DNA from 2 places in the Bradyrhizobium sp. LjRoot220 genome. Region 1 is predicted to be linked to the other one. Evidence: riboswitches for the same ligand, from Rfam matches in the RefSeq annotation. Region 1 holds a riboswitch; the other holds the start of a gene.

Region 1 (4,336 bases):
GGAACGTCAGCCGCGTCTGGTCGACGGCGTTGAACACCGATTTCGGTATGTCGACGAAGGCATAGAGGTCCGCGATGGTATAGGCGTTCATGGTCACTGTGTTGGCATCGGTATTATAGCGATCGCCGACATGACGGCCGACGACGCCAAGCTCGACCGGCCAGGGCGTGAAGAACCGGTACGCTGCGCCGGCGTTCGCGACGACGCGCGGCACGTTCGGCGGCGCATTCCCGGAAAACGAGCCGCCTGCAAAGTTATAGTCGGCGTAGCGCGCGTCCACATAGGCGATGTTGCCCCACAGTCGCAATGCTTCGGTAATGCGCACAGCAGCCGCGAGCTCAACGCCCTTCGATTCCTGCCGCCCGGCAATGTTGAGCTGCATGCCGCCGGCGGCCGCATAGACGTTCTTCCGCTCGATGTCGAACGCCGAGAACGTCCACTCCGCCCTCCTGTTCCAGAACAGATGCTTCACGCCGGTCTCGTAGGTCTGCGACGTCGTCAGGTCGAGCGGCTGGCGCGGCCCAAGCAGGAAGATGTTGTTGGCCGAGACGTCGGCGCCGGTCGCGTACTGGCTGAAGAAGGTCAACCCCGGGACCGCCTCCCAAGTGTAACCGATGCGCCCCGTCACCGGCGTCCAGGACTTGGAGAAGGGAAAGCCCGCCTTCACCATGCCATTCACATCGGTAGAATTGCGATCGAGCCCGATATGCTCCATGCGCAGGCCACCGACCAGCGCGAATGTCCGCGTGACTTTCAGGCGATCCTCGAACGACAACGATTCATTGTCGATCCGCGCCGCCTGTTGCTGCGTCGTCAGCAGGCCGTAGTACCCGCGGGAAGGATCGACCAGCGTGACCTGATCGTGCGGGAAATTGGCGGCCCCCGGTCGGACGAAATCAAGGCCGCTTGCGGCAACCGTCGTCACCAGGCGGTTGTCCATGCCGGCGATGTCCGTATCCCAGGTCAGGTCGGTGAAGTTGCCGGCGAGCTTCTGGCTGTGCGCCACGTAGAAGCGCTCCCTGTCGACCAGGTTCACATTGGCATTGAACGCCGCGACCTCGTTGTTGAACCACTCCCGCTCTGCGCCATATCCGTAAGCCTGGCTCCTCAGCGTCAGGCCGGGCGCGAGCTTGAGCTCGAAGCCGCCGCGCAGCCATACCTCCTTCGCCACGTTGCGATTGTCGAGGACGTTGTAGTTGGTGTTGAATGTGCGATCGTCGATCGTGACCGGGCCAAGATTGGTTCCGTTATAGTTCGAAACATAGCTGCCCGAAACGATGCCGGTCGTGGCATGCGATCCGCTGAAGGCGACCGGGACCAGCGGTACGCCCCAATAGGGCTTGCCGCGATCCTCCCGGTATTCGATCGCGCCCCAGACCTTTAGATTGTCGGAGATGCGGTAGTTGAGCTGACCCGAGATATCCAGCGTCCTGGTGTTGGTATCGTCGGCAAAGCCGTTGAGCGAGGAGCGGCTGATGTCGAACCGGTAGTCGAGCCCCTGAACGTTGGTGCTGCCGCCGGAGCCATAATAACTGCGGAACGAGTTCAGCGAATCATAGGAGAAATAGGCCTCGTTCCGGATCGTCCCCGTATGCGGCTGCTTGGTCACGAAATTGATCGCGCCGCCGCTGGCCCCCTCGCCCGACAGCAGCGAAGCCGGACCTTTGAGAAACTCCACGGCCTCGAGATTGGCCGTGTCCATGATACGCGATGTCATGTTCTGGGGGCCGATCTTGATACCGTTGTAGAGGATGTTGATCTGGCTGTTGGTGAAGCCGCGCATCGAGAACGCCGAGGGCTCGGCCGGATTGTCGCCGGAGGTCACGCCGACTGCGCCTTGCGCGACGTCAGACACTGTCCGATAGCCCTGCTCGCGGATCGTCTCGGCCGAGATCACCTCCACGGTCGCAGGCACTTCACGCACAGCCAGGCCGAGGCGTGACGCGCTTCCGGCGATGGCGTTCGTGTTGAGCGGTGTCTGCGTCGTATCCCCGGTCGGCTTCGGTGCTGTCGCTGGCGAAGCAGCTCTATTTGCCGCCACGCGACGCGCGCCCCGTTCATCGCGGGCAGACGGCTTGGCCCGCTTGCGCTTCTGGTCGGTGGGCGGAGAGATTTCGATCGGCGGCAACGGCTCGCGGGAGCCCGCCTGTTGCGCGCAGACCGCGGAGATGTCGAAGGCAGCAAAGGAAGAGAGAACGCCGGACGCGAGCAGGAACTTGCGCGGCCGCGCGGCACGAAGACAGGACATGGCTGAAACCTCGGTATGACGTCAGTGGCACGTCACAGCGAACCGGGTCTCAACCTTCGGCCTGTAAAGCCTCAGCTGAAGCCGAATGTCTGTACTCCCCGACCGACATTTTCGCGTGTGACCACGGCTGACGGCAGGTCTCCTGGCTTGCGGGTCGTTACCTTGCGTCGCCTTCCCGGGACCGAGATGCCCAGTGGCGCGTGACGCGAGATTCTCCGCTCACAGTTGCGGGGGCAGCTACGGCATTGAGGAAGTTTCCTCGCACCGCATTCCCTTTTCATCCCCGTAAGGGGAAACCGTCAAAACCATCTAGGATTAAGTCGAACGCAGAGTCAATGTGCAGTCGCTGCCGCGACGTTCGTATCGGAGCGACCACCTGCATTGACAACGGCGCGGACAAAGGTGCTATCGCAAGCATCGCTTGTTCAGGCTTCCCTGGAGACGTGGAATGGAAGGACAAACCTTCCTCTGGCTGGTCCGGTACGCCGTCGTCGACGGCATCGCGGGAACGATCCATGCCTCAGACGCTCCAGCTGATCTCAGCGACCGGTCGCAACTGGACGCGCCGCGACAGCATCTCCCGCAGGGCGCCGCGAGCTACGCAAGCCCGGCGCGGCGGCGCACGGTCGACACGGCGCACGCGCTGGGACTCGATCCGATTCTGGCGAGCGAATTCCGCGAGCAGGATTTTGGCGATTGAACCGGACGGCGCCACGACGTCCTCGCAGCCGCCGGCGGCGAAGGCTATACGAAATTTTGGAGTGACCCCACCCGCTCACGGCCGTCGGGAGAGCTTTGAAGATCAGATCGCAAGAGTCCGGCGCGGACTCGGTCAGATTAAGACAGGTTCGACAACGCTTGTGGTCCACTCCGGCACCATCCGCGCTACGCTCTGCATCGCGCTCGACCTCACGCCAGAGTCCGCCTTGCGCTTCGTGATCCACCCGCTGTCCCTCACTCGGATCGATCGGCTGTCGAAGGGTTGGCGGGTGGTGTCGGTCAAACAGCGGGTTGCTAAACCGCCGTCATCCGGCTGGACGATCCGGCACATTGGCCTGTGCAAAAGTCGCCATGCCGTTGTGCAGGGCGCATGCCAACCGCACCAGCGGCAATGCGATCGCGGCACCCGATCCCTCGCCGAGCCTGAGATCCAGACTGACCAGCGGATGCACATTCAGGGCCCGGAGCACCAGGCGATGCCCCTGCTCCGCCGATTGATGCGAGGGTAGCAGAAACGGCTGACACGACGGATTGAGCCGCGCCGCCGCCAAGGCCGCCACCGAGACGATGAAGCCGTCGATCAGGGTCGGAATGCGACGCTGCGCGGCCGCAATGATTGCACCGCATATGGCTGCGATCTCCAGACCGCCGGCCGTACACAGGACTCTTTCGGCAGAGGCCCCCGTGAGCCCGTGGAGCGCCAGCGCGGCATCGATCAAACGCGCCTTGCGGGCCCGGCCGGCGGCATCGACGCCGGTTCCGCTGCCCGCAAGCTCCTCCGCGCTCACGCCGAGCAAGGCCGAGGCGATCGCGGCCGATGTCGTGGTATTGCCGATACCCATCTCGCCGAGGATGAGAAGATCAGGCCGACCGGCCTCCGCGCGCAACACGGCCCGCCTCCCGCATTCGAACGCAAAGGCCAACTCCGCCGGCTCAAGCGCCGCCTCCACGCTGAAATCGCGGCTGCCGCAGCGCGGCTTGTCGGTGATGATGCCCGCCAGCGGCGATCCCGCCAGCGTGCCGGCGTCGACGACCTCGAGACTCGAACCCAATTCGCGCGCCAGAACCGAGATCGCCGCGCCGCCCGCGGCGAAGTTCGCCAGCATTGCGATGGTCACCTCCTGCGGGTAGGCGGAGACACCTTGCGCCACGATGCCGTGATCACCGGCAAAGATGATGATCGGAACGCGCCCCGCGCGCGGCTGCTCCGTCCGCTGCAAGCCCGCGAGCTCGACCGCAACGTGCTCAAGCCGGCCGAGCGCGCCGGTCGGTTTCGTCAGCTGCGCCTGGCGGGCCAACGCCGCCTCACGATGGACGGCCGAGACGTCGGGGCATTCCTGGTAAACCCACTCGGGGAGCATGCTATGT
Region 2 (4,336 bases), on a different contig from region 1:
CCTCGAGCGAAGCAAAACCGCCGAAATTGAAGCCGAGATCGCCGGCGGTGTTGAACAGCCCGGTCTCGGCCAGCAGCGAGCCGACAAAGCTGTCGCTGCCCGCGACCCAGCCGCGCCGCGACAGCGGCAGCACGCGATAATGTTTGGCCGCAACAGCCTGGCGCGCCCGTGCCAGCGCCGCATCAAGCCGGGCGATCTGCTGCGCCACGCGATCGGGATGGCCGACGATGTCGCCGAACTCGCGAATCTGGTCCTTCACCTCGGGCAGGGTTTTCGGCACCGGAAGTTCGGCGAGATGCAGTCCATGCGCTTTCAGCAATTCCCGCGTCGAACGCTTGTCGTACAGATTGGCGACGACGATGTCGGGCTTGAGCACCATGACGTCTTCCGCGCCGCCCGACAGCCTTGGATAACGCCCGACGTCACCGACCAGCCAGGCATCGCGCGAAAACCGCGAAAGCCCCAGGATCTGCTCGGGGTCGGCCAGCGACAGCAGCAATTGATCGCTGCAGACGTTCATCGACACGACGCGCGGCAGGTTAGCGGCCAGCGTCGCGCCCGGCAGCACCAGCGCCGCAACCGCCAGCAGCACGGCAAGCCGGCGGCGCATCACAAATCCGCCCAGGGTACGATCACGGCCTCGCGCTGGTATTCGGCGCGGTAGGCGCTGATCCGGAACACCTCCGCGATCACCTGTTCCGACAGCGCCTGCGCCGGTGCGCCCTGCGACACCAGCCGGCCTTCCTTCAGCACCAGCACATGATCGGCGAAGCGGGCGGCCAGGCCGAGGTCGTGCGTCACCACGATGACCAGCACGCCCTTGTCGGCAGTGGTCCGCAGATTCTTCATCACGTCGATCTGGTGTCGCGGATCGAGCGAGGCGGTCGGCTCGTCGGCCAGGATGACCGGCGCTTCCACCGCCAGCACACGCGCCAGCGCGACGCGGCTGCGCTCGCCGCCGGACAATTCCGTGACGCGGCGCTCGCTGAATTCCACCACATCGACCGCCTGCATCGCGCGCAGCACGGCGTCGGCATCTGTCGGCGACAGGCGTGCCGGATCGGTCGCGCCGTGCGGATAGCGGCCGAGCGCCACGATGTCGCGCGCCGGCAGCGGCCAGTGCACGATATGCCCCTGCGGCAGGTAGGCAAACCGCTTGGCGCGCTCGCGCAACGGCAGGGCCGACAGCGCATCGCCGCCGATATGGATATCGCCGCCGGACGGCAATAGCCCCGACAATGCGCGCAGCAGCGTGGTCTTGCCGGCGCCGTTCGGCCCGACCAACGCGACCAGATGACCCGCGGTCAGCGACAGCGAGACATCGCTGAGCACATGGCGACCGGCCAATGTCACGTTGATACTCCGGGCGGTGAGAAGCGCCGTGTCGCTCATGCGACGCCTCCGCCGAGCGCGCGGCGTTCGCGCGCGATCAGATAGAGGAAGAACGGCACGCCAATGATCGAGGTCAGCACGCCGACCTTGATGTCGCTGGTCGAGGGAATGATCCGCACCGCGATGTCGGCGGCGAGCAGCAGCGCCGAGCCTGCGAACGCACTCGGCACCAGCAGCCGCGCCGGATCGTGGCCGATCAGGGGCCGCATCAAATGCGGCGCGACCAGGCCGATGAAACCGATGGTGCCGGTGACCGCGACGGCGCCGCCAACCCCAAGCGCCACGCCCGTGATCACGATCAATCGCAGGCGTCCGACATCGACGCCGAGGCTCTGCGCGGTTTCCTCGCCGAGGCTCAAGGTCCGATAGGCGTTGCGCTGGCTGAACAGGATGATGCCACCGGCGACGATGAACGGCAGCGCCAGCATCACGTGCTGAAAACTGCGATCCTCCAGCGATCCGAGCAGCCAGAACGCGATTTCGAGCACCACGAAGGGATTGCTGGAGAGGTTCATCACCAATGCGGTGGCGGCGCCCGCCAGACTCGAAATCGCAAGGCCCGCCAGGATTAGGATCAGCAGCCCGGCATTGCGGCCGGCGATCGTCAAGAGCACGAACACCGAGCCGAACGCCGCCATGATCGCCACCACCGGCAGCGCATAGGAGCGCACATCGGCCCACCCCAGCGCGATCACCAGCACCGCGCCGAACGCCGCCGATTGCGGCGCGCCGAACAGCGAGGGCGAAGCCAGCGGGTTGCGCAACAGGCCTTGCAGCGACGCGCCCGACATTCCCAGGATGGCCCCGATCGCCAGCGCCAGAATGGTCCGCGGCAGCCGGATTTCCCGCACGATCACCTGCGCCACGTCGCTGCCGCCACCGAGCAGGGCTTCAATCACAGCCAGCGGCGACAGCCGCACCGGCCCGATGCCGAGCGAGATCAGCACCAATAGCCCGACAAGGCCGGCAAGCGCGGCCGTCACGCCAATCCGGCGCCGCGCGGCCTCCTCGTTTGCAGCAATGATGGCCTCAACACTCATCGATCGTTCCCGGACGGTCAGCCCGTACCGCACTATGCATGCGAGCGGTACTGCTCATGCGACAAAAAAGACGCACTCGTCCAGCGAGGATCGCAGGCGGGGCCGAATGGGATTGACTCTGTCTTTGACAAATTTCTACCATATTTTTTCGACGGTTCCCGTTTTGGGGATCAAAAGGGAATGCGGTGCGGGGAAAATCCCCCAATTCCGCGGCTGCCCCCGCAACTGTAAGCGGTGAATCTTTTGTCCAACGCCACTGGGAATCTCGGTCCTGGGAAGGCGACGAAAGGTAACGACCCGCAAGCCAGGAGACCTGCCGTCAGCCGTGGTCACACGCGAAGATGTCGGTCGGGGAGTACAGGCATTAGCTTCACCAGCGCTGCTTACAGCACACTGGTGGCGCTTGGTTCGCTGTGACGTGCCACTGACGTCATACCGAGGCCTGAACCATGTCTTCCATCACGCTAGGTGCCAAGCGGCGCCGCCATCTTTTGCTGACGTCGAGTTTTCTGGCGCCGATCATGGCGCTCGGCATTGCTGGCGCGCACGCCCAGCAGACCGCCGCGGCCGGTCAATTGCCCGCGATCGAGGTCAACCCGCCCGGCGACCAGAACCGCACCCGCGCAAAACCCGCTTCCGATGAAGGCTCGGGACCGCGCCGCATCGCCGCGCCCAGTCCGAGGCCGTCAAGCAGCGCGACCCCCGCGCCGGGGACCGGCGCCAACGTCGCTTCGCAAGGTGGAGGCCAAGGCGGCGGCGGAGCGCCGGTGCGGCAATTCGCCGGCATCGTCGGCACGGCGGCGACCGTCATCACGGCTGAAGAAATCGCGCACTCACCCGCACAAACCTTGCAGGAAATCATCGCGCAAACGCCGGGCGTGCAGCTCACCAGTCTGTTTGGCGGCGTCAACGGCGTGAAGACCAGCGTCGATCTGCGCGGCTTCGGCGCGTTTGCGACCTCCAATACCCTGGTGCTGATCAACGGCCGCAGGCTCAATGACATCGATATGGCCGGCGTCGATTTTTCGACCATTCCGCGCGATTCGATCGAACGCATTGAAATCACCCGCGGCAACAGCGGTGCGGTGCTGTACGGCGACAATGCCGTCGGCGGCGTCGTCAACATCGTCCTGAAGAACGGCGTCGGCGGCCCGCCGGTCGCGATCCGCGGCGAGGCCGGCGTCGGCTCCTTCAACCAGCGCATGGCGTCGGTCTCGGCCGCGACCAATTTCGGTCCGTGGTCGACCTCGTTCTACGGCAACGCCATCAAGTCCGACGGCTATCGCGTCAACAACGCGCTCGATCAGCGCAACGGCGTCGGCAACCTCAACTACACCACGCCCGGGCTCAGCGCGTTCGTGACCGTCACCGGCGACGACCAGAAGCTCGGCTTCCCCGGCGGCCGCATCGTCGATCCCTCGATCGGCGTCAACGAACTCGTCACCAACCGCACCGGCACCAGCACGCCGCGCGACTACGGCAACCAGCAGGGCGCCAGCGCCACCGCCGGCTTCACCAAGACGCTGTGGAACGGCGTCGATCTGATCATCGATGGCGGGGTGCGGGACAAGAAGCAACAAGGCGCGTTCTTCAATCCGTTCGCCAACAGTTACGTCGACAGCCATCTGCAGACATGGTCGCTGACGCCTCGCTTGAGCGTCAAGAACGTGATGTTCGGGCTGCCCTCTTCGATCCTGACCGGCATCGATTATTACGATGCGACGTTCCATCAGGAGCGGCCGGAATTCAAGGGCACGCCGCCGATCCATACCTATGACCTGTCGCAGCGAACGCTTGCCGGCTACTGGCAGCAAACCCTCGGGCTGCTGCCGACGACGGATTTCGCGTATGGTGCGCGAATCCAGAACACCGCGCTGAGTGCGAGGGACCGTCTCAACGATCCG

What was found. A riboswitch is a leader RNA that binds a small molecule or an ion and turns the genes downstream of it on or off. The one in region 1 is predicted to bind cobalamin.
Region 2: another riboswitch for cobalamin. It lies ahead of ACSQ84_RS27685 (TonB-dependent receptor); the one in region 1 lies ahead of ACSQ84_RS04000 (TonB-dependent receptor).

What each region holds. Positions count from the first base shown of each region.
Region 1 is NZ_CAXUPS020000001.1:975,150-979,485, reverse strand. Features, by position in the region: gene ACSQ84_RS04000 (TonB-dependent receptor) at 1-2,248, opposite strand, end outside; cobalamin riboswitch at 2,364-2,564, opposite strand; partial or broken gene ACSQ84_RS03995 (histidine phosphatase family protein) at 2,697-3,261, shown strand; gene cobT (nicotinate-nucleotide--dimethylbenzimidazole phosphoribosyltransferase) at 3,274-4,329, opposite strand.
Region 2 is NZ_CAXUPS020000008.1:19,420-23,755, reverse strand. Features, by position in the region: gene ACSQ84_RS27700 (ABC transporter substrate-binding protein) at 1-610, opposite strand, end outside; gene ACSQ84_RS27695 (ABC transporter ATP-binding protein) at 610-1,392, opposite strand; gene ACSQ84_RS27690 (FecCD family ABC transporter permease) at 1,389-2,432, opposite strand; cobalamin riboswitch at 2,568-2,767, shown strand; gene ACSQ84_RS27685 (TonB-dependent receptor) at 2,882-4,336, shown strand, end outside.